2 regions of the Chryseobacterium sp. 22532 genome follow, and region 1 is predicted to be linked to the other one. Evidence: riboswitches for the same ligand, from Rfam matches in the RefSeq annotation. Region 1 holds a riboswitch; the other holds the start of a gene.
What was found. Region 1 has a riboswitch for S-adenosylmethionine ahead of ACTJIV_RS18830 (TonB-dependent receptor plug domain-containing protein). Riboswitches for the same ligand answer to the same signal wherever they lie in the genome.
Positions count from the first base shown of each region.

Region 2: it holds a riboswitch for S-adenosylmethionine, as region 1 does, so the genes downstream of both, ACTJIV_RS03635 (alpha/beta fold hydrolase) here and ACTJIV_RS18830 (TonB-dependent receptor plug domain-containing protein) in region 1, are expected to answer to the same signal.

Region 1 is NZ_JBQENJ010000007.1:174,488-182,664, forward strand. It holds gene ACTJIV_RS18825 (APC family permease) at 60-1,355, opposite strand; gene ACTJIV_RS18830 (TonB-dependent receptor plug domain-containing protein) at 1,363-3,783, opposite strand; SAM riboswitch class I at 3,881-3,989, opposite strand; gene ACTJIV_RS18835 (alpha-amylase family glycosyl hydrolase) at 4,092-6,929, opposite strand; gene ACTJIV_RS18840 (hypothetical protein) at 7,258-7,806, opposite strand; partial or broken gene ACTJIV_RS18845 (RHS repeat domain-containing protein) at 7,790-8,177, opposite strand, start outside.
Region 2 is NZ_JBQENJ010000001.1:760,950-769,126, reverse strand. It holds gene metH (methionine synthase) at 1-428, opposite strand, end outside; gene ACTJIV_RS03655 (fatty acid desaturase family protein) at 435-1,526, opposite strand; gene ACTJIV_RS03650 (homocysteine S-methyltransferase family protein) at 1,610-2,620, opposite strand; gene ACTJIV_RS03645 (O-succinylhomoserine sulfhydrylase) at 2,674-3,834, opposite strand; gene ACTJIV_RS03640 (ACT domain-containing protein) at 3,927-5,465, opposite strand; gene ACTJIV_RS03635 (alpha/beta fold hydrolase) at 5,467-6,405, opposite strand; SAM riboswitch class I at 6,463-6,569, opposite strand; gene ACTJIV_RS03630 (MGH1-like glycoside hydrolase domain-containing protein) at 6,757-8,177, shown strand, end outside.

The sequences.
Region 1 (8,177 bases):
AATTTTTTGAATCATTAGGATTTATGGTGTTTTTTAGAATAAACAGAATATTTACCCTGTCAAGGTTTTTTAAAAAATTTCCTATCAATTACATATAAAATCAGTCCAAAGGCTACAATTCCAAGTCCTATAATGCTTTCTTTAGGATTATGGATGAGTGTAAAGTAGAGGATATACATACTGAAAAGCAGAAAAACTGCAGGAAAAATGTAAAATATATTGGATTTAAATATTTTCCGCTGGTCTTTTTTAAGAAAGAAAACCGTCGAAATAGAAAGGCTGGCAAACAGCTGAAGAATAAAAGCGGTATACACAAAGATCTCTTTAAAACTTCCTGTCAGAATGATCACTGAAGCAATCACTGCATGAGCAAAAATAGCCCTTACGGGAATTCCTTTTTTATTATTGACAGCAAGTGATCTCCACAAATGGTTTTCTTTCGCAAAAGCCTGTGTAAGTCTTGAGCCTACCCATAAATAGCCACTGATGGTAGCAATCAGCTGTAAGGCAATAAAAACATTGACGATTTTGCCAAAACCGCTGCCTAGCATATTCCCTGCGGCTTCCCCCATGACATCTTCTTTCCCTGCCAGCTGGCTTACAGGCGCATGTTTCAGCATGATAAAATTAACCAGCAGATAACTTACTGTGACAAAAACAGTTCCCACAATTAAAGCTTTAGGAAGATTTCTCTGAACGTCTTTTATTTCTCCTGCAATGTAAGAAGCAGAATTCCAGCCGGTATAGGAATAGGTAACAAAAACCAGGGATGTAGCAAAAGCTGGAAGCACAATCTCGTTCTGCCAGCTGTCAGTGAATTTCAGGCTGTTTCCTATCTCAGGTCCTGAAAGCACAACGCCAAGAATCACCAGTATAATGATAAAAGCAATTTTGATAAAGGTAAAAAAATTATGAAACCTGCTTGATGTTTTAAGGCTGAACGATAAGCTCGCTGCCACAAGAAAAATGAAGCCTATGGCAAAGCCGTTTCCAAAAGTATAATTAAACGCTGAAAGGTATTTGGACATTGCAAGCGCAGCCAAAGCAACTGGTGCAGAAAACCCGATGATCAGAGAGATCCAGCTCACCAGATAGCCAAATACCGGATGATAGGTTTCTTTAAGATAAATATAATCTCCGCCGTTTCCTTTAAAATAAGATCCCAGCTCGGCATAGCAAAACGCTCCGAACAGGGCTAGGATTCCGCCGATGATCCACAACAGGAAAATACTGTAGGTGTTGGTAATATCAGACAGCTGAAAGCCTAACGTGGTGAATATTCCTGTCCCGATCATATTAGAGACAACAATTGCGGCAGCCGTTTTCCAGCCAATCTGATGTGTAGCAGTACTCATTTAGCAGTTAAAAATTAAAATTAAGTCTTCCGAAGAAATAACTCCCCAGCGTTCCCATCTGGACCGGCGCATATTTAAACACGCCATAGTATGAATTTTCATAGATCTGAAGGTCCGGAAACACATCAAAGGCATTATTGGCTCCTATGGTAAGATTAATATTTTTCGTTATATCATAGCCTACACTCACATCTGTAACCACTTTAGGAGAGAACTTCTGAACTTTTCCAAATGGGTAGCCATCTCTTATGACCTGGCCAAAATACGTATTTCTTACCATAAAATTGAATTTTCCAATTGCATAATTCAATCCTAAGGAAGCTTTTGTCTTAGGAGAAAGTGTTTCGATGATATTGATCTGGTCAGGACCGAAATATTCATCCTGTGAAGGCACAAGGTTTTCAGGAAAATGGAAATCTGTGATCTTGGTTTCTGTATAATTTCCTGCCAGATTGATATTTAAATTTCCTCCGCCCAGTTTCCAATCATAAGTGATAACAACATCTACTCCCTTTGTTTCTGTGTCTACTGCATTAGCAAAGAATCTTCCGCTTTCTACGTCGTACTGGGCCAGTCTCGGATCTTCGATATTACTGGTGATCACTATTCGGTCTTTTACTCTGATCCAATATCCATCTACTGTTACAAACAGCCTGTTGGCAGGTTTCAGGGTAAGGCCTGCACTGGCATTGACTGATGTTTCCTGTTTTAATTGATCAAATCCAAGCGCTCTGGCTGCATCACTGTCATTCCTGAAAATCCCTTTGGTGACAATTCCCGATCCTGAAGTGGAGATGTCGGCATAGGAATTATTAAAATACTGCTGCTGAAGCGATGGAGCCCTGAAGCCAGTTCCTACTGATGCCCGTATTGCATAATCTTTTACAAATTCATACCTCACGGCCAGTTTTCCATTCAGCGTATTTCCAAAATCCGAATAATTTTCAAATCTTCCTGCCAGATCTATGTTCAATTTTTTAGCGATATCATAAGAAACATCAGCATATACGGCTGTTGAATTCCTGGATTTCTTTAAAGCATTGTCCGGAGAAAAACCGATAAATGATTGTGAGCCGCCATTCCCCTCCACGATAGATCCGGGAACCGCAGGATTTCCATTGGTATCATACCGGGTGTAGGAAGCTTCATCTCCCGGTTTGATCTCGTACTGCTCAAAACGGAATTCTCCCCCAAATGCTATATTAAACTGATTCAGATTTTTAGAAACATCAAGATTCACCGTATTCTGAAGAAAGCTGTGCGCTCCTGCATAAAAGCTCGTTGGAGATTTCGCCCCTAAAGATGCATTATTGGTATTGTCTACATTATAATTGAAAGTATTGCTTCCGAAAGTATTACTTACATCAAGCAACCAGTTGTTAACATTATATTTTGCTCCTACAGCATAAGAAAAGTCGTAAACCTGCGAGTTCAAAGAAGCCTGAAATCCGTTTGGATAGATAGAAGAAACTACATTATCTTTTTCTCCGGGAAGCCTTCTGAAACCGAAGCCTTTTCCTTCTTTAATGCTGAAACCCCCAAAGGAATACAGCTTAAAGCTTTCACTTAAAGGGTATTCAGAATTAAAAAACAACTGGGCCTGCCTGATTTGTGCATCCCCGATCTGAAAATTAAAGTCATCCCTGGTGAGGCCTCGTTCTCTAATAATCTGATCATCAGCAGCTCTGGCCGCGATAGGATCATTAGCAAATTCATAGGCAAAATTATCTCCGAAAATGTCCAGATCATGATTTTGGGTTCTTGTGGTCTTTCCTCTGTGGCTCAATTGCAATGAAAGGTTTATATAACTTTCCTTTTTCCCAAGAGAAGATCCGTAATTGATTCCGGCCTGATAGGTTTCACCATCATTTCTTCCGCTAATTCCATAGGATGCTGAAGCTGATGCTCCTATATCTTTCTTAAGAATAATATTGACTACTCCTGCAATGGCATCAGAACCGTATTGTGCTGCTGCACCGTCTCTTAACACTTCTATCCTGTCAATAGCGATTATCGGAATTGTACTGAGATCTGTTCCTACAGAGCCATTTCCAACGGTATTCTGATAATTGACCAGTGAAGTGGTGTGTCTTCTTTTCCCATTGATGAGTACCAAAACCTGATCCGGCCCCATTCCTCTCAAGGTTACGGGATCAATATGTTCTGTCCCGTCAGAAGCTGACTGCCTTACAGAATTAAATGATGGAATCACATAATTCAGCAGATCCTGAACCGTAGTCTGTGGTGCAGATTTCTGCAGCTTTTCTATATTGATAACATCTACGGGAACCGGTGTTTCCAGTTTTGTCCTTTTCGTATTGCGGTTTCCTACGATAATTATATCTTCGATCTGATTTCCTTTTTCCTGTTCCTGTGCGTTCACCAAAACAGCTCCCAGGAGTATAACAGACAGGCTTAACTTTTTCATCTTTGTCCTTATAAATTAATCATAAATATTCCCCACGGACCTCATCCGCAGCTATAAAAGACTTCAAGAAATGGAATTGTTGTCAGAATATTGACTTTTCTCATCTTCCCCAAACTGGGTTGGAATTAGCACCTTTACACTTTTTAGAGTCGTGCAGGTTGCTAAGGTTTCATAGGGCCAAATCCCTCCACCTTTCTTGATAAATCTACTGCAAAAGTAGACTAATATTTTTAATTGGCAAAAATTAGATTTATATATTCTGTAGTGTTTTATAAAAAAGAGGGACGATGTTTATCGTCCCTCTTTTGTTATTTAATAATCATCTTCTGAATGGCAGTGCCTGTTTCAGACTGCAGGTGAACCAAATAGGTTCCCGGCGGGTAATTCGCTTTCAATTCATAAGTTCCGTTTTCGGTATTCAATTTAATTGAATCTATTTTTTTACCGCTCATATCAAAAATAACAATCTCTCCGTTTTTGGCTTTGTGATATATTAATTTTGCTACACCGTTTTTCACAGGATTATCTGCAATCTGAAGCGAGAGTTTATTCGCAGCATTTACATCAGATGCTGACAGTGCCCCTGCGTAATTTCCAAAAATTCTGAACTCTCCCGGTTGTAAGGTAATAGGAGCTGTTGTAGAAGCAATATTAGAAACAGAGTTATCCATCAGGTTCTGCCATTGTCCTGTATAAGGGAAGTAAGGAACAACATTTTGAGCTGCAGTGGTATAATTCGCCAAAACTACCACATTCTTCATTCCCGCTATTGAATTGTCATATACATAAATTCTGGTGATCAGGCCTTCAGGATCGTTGGTAAGATTGTTAGACTCTACAGTATATGTTTTGGATTTGAAAACCGGATAGGTATTTCTGATATTGATAATTTTAGCCCAGGTATCATACACTGCTTTTCTGTTGGCGTTGGTATCATATCCTAAATTAAAGGCAACAGGTTTTTCATCTGTACGGCATCCGCTGCTGATTGTACCGTCTGCACATCGGTTGATGCTGAATTCATAGCCCAATTCACCAAACTGCCAGATCATTTTCGGGCCTGGAATGGTAAAGAATGTTGCTCCGAAAGTTTTCATTCTTTCAAGAGCAGTGTTCAGATTGGTAACGTTGTAACTTCCATTAACCGCACCATACGCAAGGTTTTTAAACATTAATCTTTCTTCATCATGACTTTCCCCATATCCTACAGCATGCATATTGGTAAACCCATGAAGACTGTGGTTCATTCTGTCATAGTTACTGTTTTCCTTATAGCCCATTGTGTTTTGGTTGTAAGGCTCAGTCTGCTTATTCCAAAGCATTACCCCTTTTCCTTCGGCAATTCTATAGTTGGCCCACTGTTGCTCTTCTGCATCGGTTCCCAAATGTTCGAAGATCATATAGGAATTCGGATCAATACCCCATTGTTTATCAGCATAGTATTTAAGAACATCTACCCTGTCTTGCTGATATGCATTAGTACAGGCTTCATCATTTGCAGAACAGTTTTGGGTAAACCCTTTTGTCAGGTCCCAACGGAATCCATCAATTTTATATTCAGTCAGCCATTGCTGTAAAGTCCTTTCGACATAATATTTAGTTGCTGCACTTGAATGATTGAAATCATGGAAAACATTATAAGAATGCTTTGGCACCTGATTGAAGTAAGGATTATTGGCTGCAACATCACCATAGCCATCACCATCCGGATCAATATTCCAGAGTCTTACCAATGAGGACCGCCCCGTTGCATGGTTAAAAGCAACATCCAGAATTATTGCAATCCCATTTTGATGGCAAATGTCTACAAATTCTTTGAATTTTTCCGGAGTGCCATAGGCCTTATCTAAAGCATAATGAAAAGACGGATTATATCCCCATGAAAGATTACCATCAAACTCCATAATAGGGAGAAGCTCAATAGCATTGATATTTAGGTTCTTTAAATATGTTATCTTGTTGATTAGTGACTGCCAATTTTTTTCCTGAGTAAAATCTCTTAGCAACAGTTCATACACAACCAGATTTTCTTTACTGGGCCTCTGAAAGTTCATAACCTGCCAATTGTAAGGTGCCTGGCCTGTTTTGAACATTGAAACTTCAAAATCCTGACCTACCGGAAATGCAGGCAGATTTGGATAAGTAGATGCCGAAATCCACTGATCATCATAAGAAGACAAGATCTGCGGTGAATAAGGATCCGCTATTTTTCTCAGATCATTCGTTCTGTACTGGAAAGTATATAACTGTTGTGGAGTCAATCCGGTCAGTTCAATCCAGTAAAGATCAGGATTTGCAGTATCCCGCTTCATTAAATAAGTGTCATTCACAGTCCAGTTATTAAAGCTTCCGATGACATGAACAAAGTTTTTATAAGGTGCATAAAGAGCAAGACCTACTTTTGTATTATCTGTAGGGCTATAATTAATTCCCTGCTTTATCCAGCCTGGAATTGCCTCAGAAACGACATTTCTTGGGAGTTGTAAGATGAATGTCTCTTTTTTAGAGTATGAGTTAGTATCCGTTGCGGTCAGTTCCATATTTGTATCTGCTGTTACAGTATAGTTATAAGAATATGAAGTAGATGGGACTGAAGTCGAATTTACAATTGCTCCGTTTGCTTTTAACTGGAAGTTAGCATTAGTATTGGTTGTTGCAGTAATTGTAATTGAACTCCCAGACGAAATTGAGGTTAAACTGTTAGGAAGCGGATTGGTTAAGTTTAGATTCAACAGACCAACATTCACAAAAATATTTGGTGGGGTCTGATGAGAACCCGTTTTATCTTTTAATAAAAACCCAAACCTTCCGATCCCTGTCCTGTTAAAAAAAACTGATGGAGTAAACGTTAAGGAATAAGTGTCAGTAGTTGAATTATAATTTAATTTGTTTAAATCATTAGAATTATTCCAGCCTCCATTTGAAGGGCAATCCTGACTGTTCTGATAATTAGTATCCAGGGACCAGGACCAGAGATAAACAGCATTATTTGAAACACCCCAAGCAGTTTCATCGATTTGATTTCCCGGTATGCTTAAAATAATCTGATCCGTCTCATCAAAAGCAGCGGGTGTAACCGTATAAGTTATTTGTCCAAATGCCAGAATAGTAAGAAACAGCAGTATTGTAGAATAAAATTTTTTCATAAAATTGTTTTTTTCAAATTAGCCAACTACTAAAGTAATTTATTTTTTGAAATTATTTGTTTTTTGTATGAAAATATAATTTCCAATTTAAATATCATCAATAACTTTAAAAGTTGAAAAACATAGCTTATAATAAATATGACCCCCTTTTTAAATATATTGCTTGAATTATTTTCCTAAAATCCATTGTAATTATTCTCCATTGTTATACACCCCATCTTCCAATATCCGGCATATACATCCTAATCCCATGAAGTTACTTGCCATTGTATTTATAATTAATTAATAAAGCCACTAGCTAGTGGCTTTATTAATTAAATTCTATATTTTATTCATCATCTTCTACATTCTCATACTTATAATCTATTAGAACTAGTATTCCAAAATATTTCCATTCAAACTCATCTTGATAATTAATCTTTAATATTAATGTTTTTTTTGTTTTTTGAAGTATCTCAATAGAATTAATTATTTTATGATGAGAAGGATATTTTCCATACGGTGAAGAAGCTATAAAGCTTTTAGAATCTTTTTTTACTAAATTAAACTCATCGAATATTCCTAATTTTATTTTTTCCTGCGATTTAAAACTCTCAGCCTTCAAGCATATTATTCTTTGAAAAATTTTGCTTGCATTGTCATACTTGTATAAACTTTCTTTGTCAGAATCATATTTTAAATATTCATATTTCATCTTAGAAGTATCTTGCTTAAAATAATCAAATATTCCTAAGTTAATCTTTTCATTATTTAATATCCCTGATTTATAAGTTACAAGAATAGGGTTGTAAAACTCTAAAATTTGCCCTTTTACTATATTATTAGTAAAAGATAATAACAGGATAAATAAAAATACTATTTTAATTTTTCTTATCATTTTTGTTTTTTTTTGCATCTCTAACTTGTATTAATTGATTCATAATCATTTCAGCAGGAGATCCTGGTGTACGTGGGGCTATAAGTTTAAAACCGTCAGCTCCATATTTAATATGATCTCCGTCAGCACCTCCTGTTGAATCTTCTATATGCGATTTGATTTCATGATAAATTGCTTCTGCTAAATCATAATTGCTATATCCAACTGTTTTTGAATTACCCGCATCATCTGTTCGCGTTGTGCTATATCTTGAATCACTATTATTTCCTTTAAAATAGTTTTCATTTAAAGAAACCAAATGAACTTTTTTATCTCCTGATTTAGATATGTCTAGATTATTAAATTCAGAAGAGTTAACATACCCTGAAGGA
Region 2 (8,177 bases), on a different contig from region 1:
GCAGCACCATATCTTTTTACGGCTTTGGCCTGCTTGATAAATTCTTCTTCACCACCCTTGAGACTGATGGAATTGACGACACATTTACCCTGTGCCACCTGAAGGCCGGCTTCCAGGATCTCCCATTTGGAAGAGTCAATCATGATGGGAATTCTTGAGATATCAGGTTCTGAAGCAATTAAATTTAGAAATTTGATCATAGAAGCTTTTCCATCGATTAATCCGTCATCGAAATTGACATCAAGAATCTGTGCGCCACCTTCTACCTGATGGCGGGCAATATCAAGTGCTTCAGAGAATTTCTCCTCTTTGATCAGTCTTAAAAATTTTTTGGAGCCGGCAACATTGGTTCTCTCACCAACATTGATGAAATTACTTTCCGGCGTTATAATAAGAGGCTCAAGGCCCGACAATCTTAAATATTTCATTAATTTTTATTCTTCTAAAATATAATAGGCGTTGTTTGCATTCTGCCGCAGCAGATCTACATGCTTGCCTAAAGCAGTAAAAATTGGAAATCTTTTATAAGCTAAGTTATGTTCTTTTGCAAATTCTTCGATCTCTTCTGTGATCTCGTTATAATACATATAGCTGTAATTCGGAAAAAGATGATGAGCCACATGAAAATTAAAATTCCCCAAAATATTTCTCACCAGCCAGTTATTTTCTTTTAAATCATTGGTTACCTCAAACTGGTGACGGAGCCAGCTGAACGGAAGCCCATTCTTTGTATCCAGTTTTGGGAAAGCATTATCAGGAAGCGGATGCAGAGGCAATAATACAAAGAGCGCAAAAATGCTCGCCGCAATGATCTGAAGGCCCCATGCTCCTAAAGCCAAGCCTATGGATACTTTAAAGAACAGGATAGGCACTACGATCTGATAAAAGAAATAGAACAGCTTATAAATGACCATTTTTATTTTTTCAATGAAAGGAATGGAACCCTGGGTCTTTAAAATTACTCTTTCTTTATCAAAAAAATCCCTGAAATCCCTGATAAACATCCAATTGAACAGGTAAAGAGGGTATACCAGGAAGAAAAACCTGTGCTGGAATTTCTGCACACCTTTTGCCTTAACCCATGGAACTATTAAAAGCAGACCGCTCTGCTCTATATCCGTATCCCATCCATCCACATTCGGGTAGGCATGATGACTGGCAATATGCCTCTTTTTCCAGATGTATGAATTCGCTCCTACAAAGTCAAAAATATGCAGTACCAGCGAGTTCAGTCTTTTACTTTTATAAATGTTATTGTGAGCTGCTTCATGGATCAGGTTTAAATAAATGAGTACCAAGGAGATTCCCATTAAAACAAAGCTTCCGATATATATCCAGGGTTTGTCAACATTAAATAAAGCAAAGAAATACAACGCAAAATAGACCAAAGGCAGGATAACTGCTTTGATCTGAATATAGATGTCCCTGTTTTCGGGAATTTGTTCTAAACGCTGATTCACTTTCTTTCTCAGTTCATTAAAAAGTCTTATATCCTCTGAATTTTTCAAGTAACTTGGCTTTTCCATAATGTTAAATTTTGTGACTCATTTAAAGATAACATTTATAATCAAGCACTTACTCCATATTTTAATTAAAAAAATCTATTAAATCATGCAAATTTTTTCAATTTTCTTGGAGCATATTCTGCTACCAGATCTGCAATGGCTTTGATGTGGTCCGGCGTGGTTCCGCAGCATCCGCCTATAATATTGATCAATCCTTTCTCTACATATTCTTTAATCTGTCTTGCCATATCTTCTGGTGTCTCATCATATTTTCCGAAAGCATTCGGAAGTCCGGCATTCGGATAGGCTGAAACATAAAATTCTGAATTATGGGCTAATGTTTCCAGATACGGCGTCAGCTGATCAGCACCAAGGGCACAGTTGAAACCTACACTCAGCAAATTTAAATGTGATACTGAGATCAGGAATGCTTCTGCCGTCTGTCCACTCAAAGTTCTTCCTGAAGCATCTGTAATGGTACCGGAAACCATGATTGGAATTTTTATATTCCTTTCTTCCTGAATCTCATCAATCGCGAAAAGAGCTGCTTTTGCATTCAGGGTATCGAAGATGGTTTCTACCAGAAGAATGTCCGAACCACCATCAAGCAAAGCTTCGCACTGTTGTTTGTAGGCTAGTCTTAATCCCTCAAAAGTGATTGCTCTGTATCCCGGATCATTTACATCCGGACTTAAGCTTGCCGTTCTGTTGGTTGGACCAATTGACCCTGCTACAAATCTTGGTTTGTCGGGATTCTTAGCGGTAAACTCATCACAGGCTTTTCTTGCGATTTTTGCTGATTCGTAATTCAGTTCGTACACCAATTCTTCCATATGATAATCTGCCATAGCGATTGTTGTTCCTGAGAAAGTGTTGGTTTCGATAATATCAGCTCCTGCTTCCAGATATTTTTTGTGAACTTCTTCAATTGCCTGAGGCTGAGTCAAAGAAAGCAGATCGTTATTTCCTTTTACCGGATGTTCCCAGTCTTTGAAACGTTCGCCACGATAATCTTCTTCTTCAAACTTGTAACGCTGAAGCATGGTTCCCATGGCGCCGTCAAGAATTAATATTCTCTCGGATATTGCCTGGTATAGTTGTTCTGAATTTTTCATTGTATAAATTTTGGCTGAAGCCATTTAAGTTATTTCATTAAACAGATATTGAATTAATCCAGGGCCTGCTTTAAATCTGCTATGATATCATCCACATGCTCAAGACCTACCGAACAGCGTACCAGACCTGCGGTAATACCTACTTCGTTTCTTTCCTCATCGGTCAGTTTTGAATGGGTAGTTGATGCCGGATGGGTTACAATCGTTCTTGTATCTCCTAAATTGGCAGAAAGCGAGCACAATTTTATTTTATCCAGAAAGTTTCTTCCTCCTTCTATTCCGCCTTTAATTTCAAAAGCTACGATATTTCCACCCAACTTCATCTGTTTTTTAGCAATTTCATAACTTGGATGGGATTTCAGGAAAGGATATTTTACAAGCTCTACATTGGGATGACTCTCTAAAAACTCAGCCACCTTCAAGGCATTCTCACAATGTTTTTCAACACGGATAGCCAATGTTTCAAGACTTTTTGACAATACCCACGCATTGAAAGGTGACATCGCCGGTCCGGTATTTCTTGCAAAAAGATAAATCTCTCTTATAAGGTCGGCTTTTCCTACAGCTACTCCACCTAATACTCTTCCCTGGCCGTCAATAAGTTTTGTTGCAGAGTGTACAACAACATCTGCCCCGTATTTAATGGGCTGTTGCAGATAAGGCGTTGCAAAGCAGTTATCTACAATAAAGATTAGATTATGTTTTTTTGCAATCTGGCCAAAAAACTCAAGATCCAGAATCTCAATAGCCGGATTGGTTGGAGTTTCGAGATACAAAATTTTTGTATTAGGCTTAATATACTGCTCTACATTTTCCGCATCTCCAGCTTTAAAATAAGTGGTTTCGATATTCCATTTCGGGAAATACTTGGTAAACAAGGTATGTGTAGATCCGAACACCGACTGGCAGCTGACAATATGATCACCGGCATTCAATAAAGCCGCAAATGTTGAATAAATGGCAGCCATTCCTGTTGCAAATGCATATCCGGCTTCTGCGCCTTCCATTATTGCAATCTTATCAGTGAACTCTGTCACATTCGGGTTTGAAAAACGGCTGTACAGGTTTTTAGGTTTTTCTTCAGCGAAGCTTGCTCTCATATCTTCTGCATCCTGAAATATAAAACTGGATGTAAGATATAATGGTGTTGTATGTTCATCAAACTGGGTTCTTTCAGTCTGGGTTCTTATCGCTGATGTTTCAAAATTTTCCATATAGTTTTAAAATGTAGCAATGTATCAGTTTAACAATGTAACAATGAGATCATTGGTAAATTAGTACATTGTTAAATTGTTATATTAAATTATTATTTCGTTTCACTTACTCTTAAAATATCTCCAAAAACTCCTCTTGCTGTTACCTGGGCTCCGGCTCCGGCTCCCATGATCACGATTGGGTTTTCGCCATAGCTTTCTGTATAGATCTCAAAAATAGAATCTGAACCTTTCAGCTGACCTAATGCAGAGGTACCCGGTACAGAAACCAATTTTACATCAAGCTGACCTTTGTCTTTCTGAAGATCGCCATGAAGATCGCCCACATAACGAAGCACATGTCCTGGCTCCTGGCCCTCTTTAATTTTCCGATATTCTTCATCCAGCTCATTCAGTCTTGAGATAAATTCGTTTTTATCTACGGACAAAAGGTTTTCAGGAATTAAATTTTGAATATTGATATCCTGGAATTCATTGATCAAATCTAATTCCCTGGCCAGAATCAGAAGTTTCCTTGCGACATCATTTCCGGAAAGGTCTTCACGCGGATCAGGTTCTGTATATCCTTTTTCCATCGCTTCTCCAATAATGGTTGAGAATTTATCGTTTCTCACAGAGAAATTATTAAAAATATAGCTCAATGATCCGGAGAATACTCCTTTTATTCTTGTAATATTTTCTCCTGAAAGGTGTAATAGTTTTATGGTATCAATCAATGGAAGGCCTGCTCCTACATTGGTTTCATAGAGATAACGTCTGTTATTTTTGCTCAACGTATATCTTAGTTTACGGTATTCTTCTATTGGAAGAGTATTGAAAATTTTGTTGGATGAAACCAAGTCAAAGCCGTTTTCAGCCAGTGCATGGTAATTTTTCACAAAATCTTTGCTTGCCGTATTATCTACCACGATCAGGTTTTCCAGCTGGTTTTCTTTTGAGAAGTTGATTAATTCCTCAACATTTGATGGATGTTCTGCTGTTAAAACCTCATCATTCCAGTTTGTATTAAAACCTTTTTTATTGAATGCAATTTTTCTTGAATTGGCTACTGCAACCACTTTAAGATCTATCTTTTTACGTCTTTTGATTTCTTCAGAAGACTGTAAAACCTGCTCTATTAAAGTCTTCCCTACATTTCCGTGACCAATGATCGCCAAGTGAACGGTTTTAGGCTTTTTGAAAATTTCGGATTCAATGATATTCTTCGTTTTCTCATCCTGGGAAGAGGTAACGACAATATTCACTCTCTTTTCGGCCGCAACCTGGTTGAGAAGAAGTGGAAAGACATTATTTCTGGCTAATTCTGCAAGTACTTTATTGAAATCTTCCGCCACAAATCCTAGTACGGAAACATTATTGATGCTGTAAATTTGTGAAACCTTTCCTGATTTTCTTTCTGCTTCAAACTCATCGATCAGGCAGGTCACTGCTTTTTCTGCATCGTCCTCATTTACCAGAATAGATATTCCGTTTTCAATAGCCTGTTGGGAGATCACTCCTACACTGATGCGCGCCAAAGTAAGCGCTTTAAAAATTCTTCCGTCGATCCCGATTTCGCCCAGGAAATCTTCACCTTCAAATTTGATGATTGATCTGTTCTTTAAAAACTTTATTTCGTTAGCATTTCTCATTCTACAAAATATTTTTTATGATAGTATTTAATTGTTCGTATTCCATTAGGAAGGCATCATGCCCGTGAATTGACTGTATTTCATGATAGAAAACCTCTTTCTTTTTCTCTTTCAGCTGCTCAAAGCACATTCGAATTTCTGAAGCGGGAAAAAATAAATCTGTATCTACTGCAATTAAGTGCATTCGGGCACTGATTTTTGTTAACTGCTCTTCTTCAGTGTTCATATTCATCAGCAAGTGATTCATCAGCTTATAGGATTTTAAACTAAACCTTTCGTTTAATGAATTTCCGTGATAAACCAACCAATCTTCGGACTCTAACCGCTGATTTTTTTGATCGTATCTATTTTGAAATCTGTCATTTAAGGACTGAGGTGTTCTGTAACACAGCATAGCATGAATTCTTGCTTTTTGCAGGGGCTCATCATTTCCGTTGAGCAGAAATTTCTGAACCAGGCATTGTGCATGAAGCCAGTCATGGGTTTTGAAATCGCAGGCAATAGGAATAAAGATTTCTGCCAACTGTGGTTGCTTGGCAAGCATTTCCCACGCAATCCCTCCTCCGAGTGAACCTCCGATAATGGCATATAGGTTTTTGATATGTAAAGCTTCAAGGCCTTTCAGGAATATTTCTGCAATATCTGAAGGCGTGAAGTCTTCGTATTCGTCAATTAAAAAATGATCATATCCGTTTCCGGGAATATTGAAACACAGAACGGTATATTGAGTTGTATCAATAACCTGATTTTCACCGATCAGCTTTTTCCACCATCCTTTTTCACCGGAAACATTTGAATTTCCGGTTAAAGCATGATTTACCAATATAACAGGTGCTGTAAACAGGTCTTTCCCGAAGATCTGATAAGTCAACGGGATATGGTATTCCTTCTGGGAAAAGGTACGATACGAAAGATTAATATAGTTTAGTTCTGTTTTCAATTCTATTATTTTAATACAATTGAAAATGCCACAGGAATGGCTGAAAAGAACTTCAGTAAGTTATCTGTCCAAAATAAATTGGTAGAACGTAGCACCTTCTCTGCTTGCACAAAGGGTTGCTAAGGTTTCATAGGGTCTAATCCCTCAACCTTTCTTGATAACATTTTCAATATTTGAATGAACGCTCGGCAAAGATAAGTCTTTTCTTTTAAATTTTAAAAGAAAAAATATTTAATATTAAAAAACCGTGTAATAATAAGTGTTTCAAGGCTATGTTAATAATTCTTCAGGTGGAAGGAATTGGAATTATTTTTCAAAAAAACTAACTTCGTACTTGAAAAGTGATGAAATATGACTGTTGAAAAAGAAAGATTACAAGATTCTAAATGGAAAAACTGGGGTCCATACGTCAGCAACCGGCAATGGGGAAATGTACGCGAAGACTACAGCCCGAACGGAAATGCCTGGCATTACGCCAACCATAATAATGCAGAAAGTTATGCCTACCGATGGGGCGAAGAAGGGATCGCTGGAATCTCCGATGTAAAGCAGATTTTCTGTTTTGCCTTTTCCTTTTGGAACAAAAAAGATAAAATTGTAAAAGAGCGCTTTTTTGGTTTAAGCAATCCTCAGGGTAATCACGGAGAGGATATCAAAGAACTCTTTTATTACTTAGATAATACACCTACCCACAGCTATATGAAAATGGTGTATAAATATCCGATCAATGCATTTCCTTACGATGATCTTGTTGCTGAAAATGGCAGGAGAAGCAAAAAGGAACCTGAATATGAGATATTTGATACGGGAATTTTTAATAACGATGAATATTTCGATATTTTCATTGAATATTGTAAGGGAGACCACAATGATATTCTTGCAAGAGTAACAGTTCACAACAGAAGCCGGCAGGATGCTCCCATCGTTATAGCTCCAACTGCCTGGTTCCGAAATAACTGGAAATGGGGTTACAATACATATAAGGGCCAAATGAATGCTTCCTATGACGGATGTATTGATATTAATCATGACAGCATTTCGATCAAAAAACTCTATTCAAGAAATCTTGCGGCTAAAAGTGCTTTCTGTGAAAATGAAACCAATACCCCAAAATTATATGGAGCTCCTTATCCGGGAAACACCTATTTTAAAGATGGAATAAATGATCATATCATTTATGGAAGTAATACGGTAAATCCTGAAAAAAGGGGTACCAAAGCATCTTTTATTATTGATGAAATGATTGGAGCGGGACAGTCCAAAATTTTTGATTTCAGGCTATGTTCCGATGAAACAGATGAACCTTTTGATCAATTTGATGAGATCTTCAATACCAGAATTGCCGAGACGGATGAGTTCTACAATGAGATTCAGAGCGAAACGACGAATGAAGATGAAAGGAATGTTCAACGGCAGGCGTTTGCAGGGCTTCTTTGGAACAAACAGTTCTATCATTATAATGTAGGAAAGTGGCTGAAGGGCGATCCGAACTACGAAGCTCCCAGAAACTTCAATGAATATGTTAGAAATACGGAATGGAACCATCTTCACAATAAGGATATCATTTCCATGCCTGATAAATGGGAATACCCTTGGTATGCAACGTGGGATCTGGCGTTTCACTGCGTTCCTTTTTCTATCATCGACGGAGAGTTTGCCAAAGGGCAGCTTCTGCTTTTAACAAAGGAATGGTATATGCACCCGAATGGGCAGCTTCCTGCTTATGAATGGAACCTGAGCGACGTAAATCCACCGGTACATGCATGGTCATG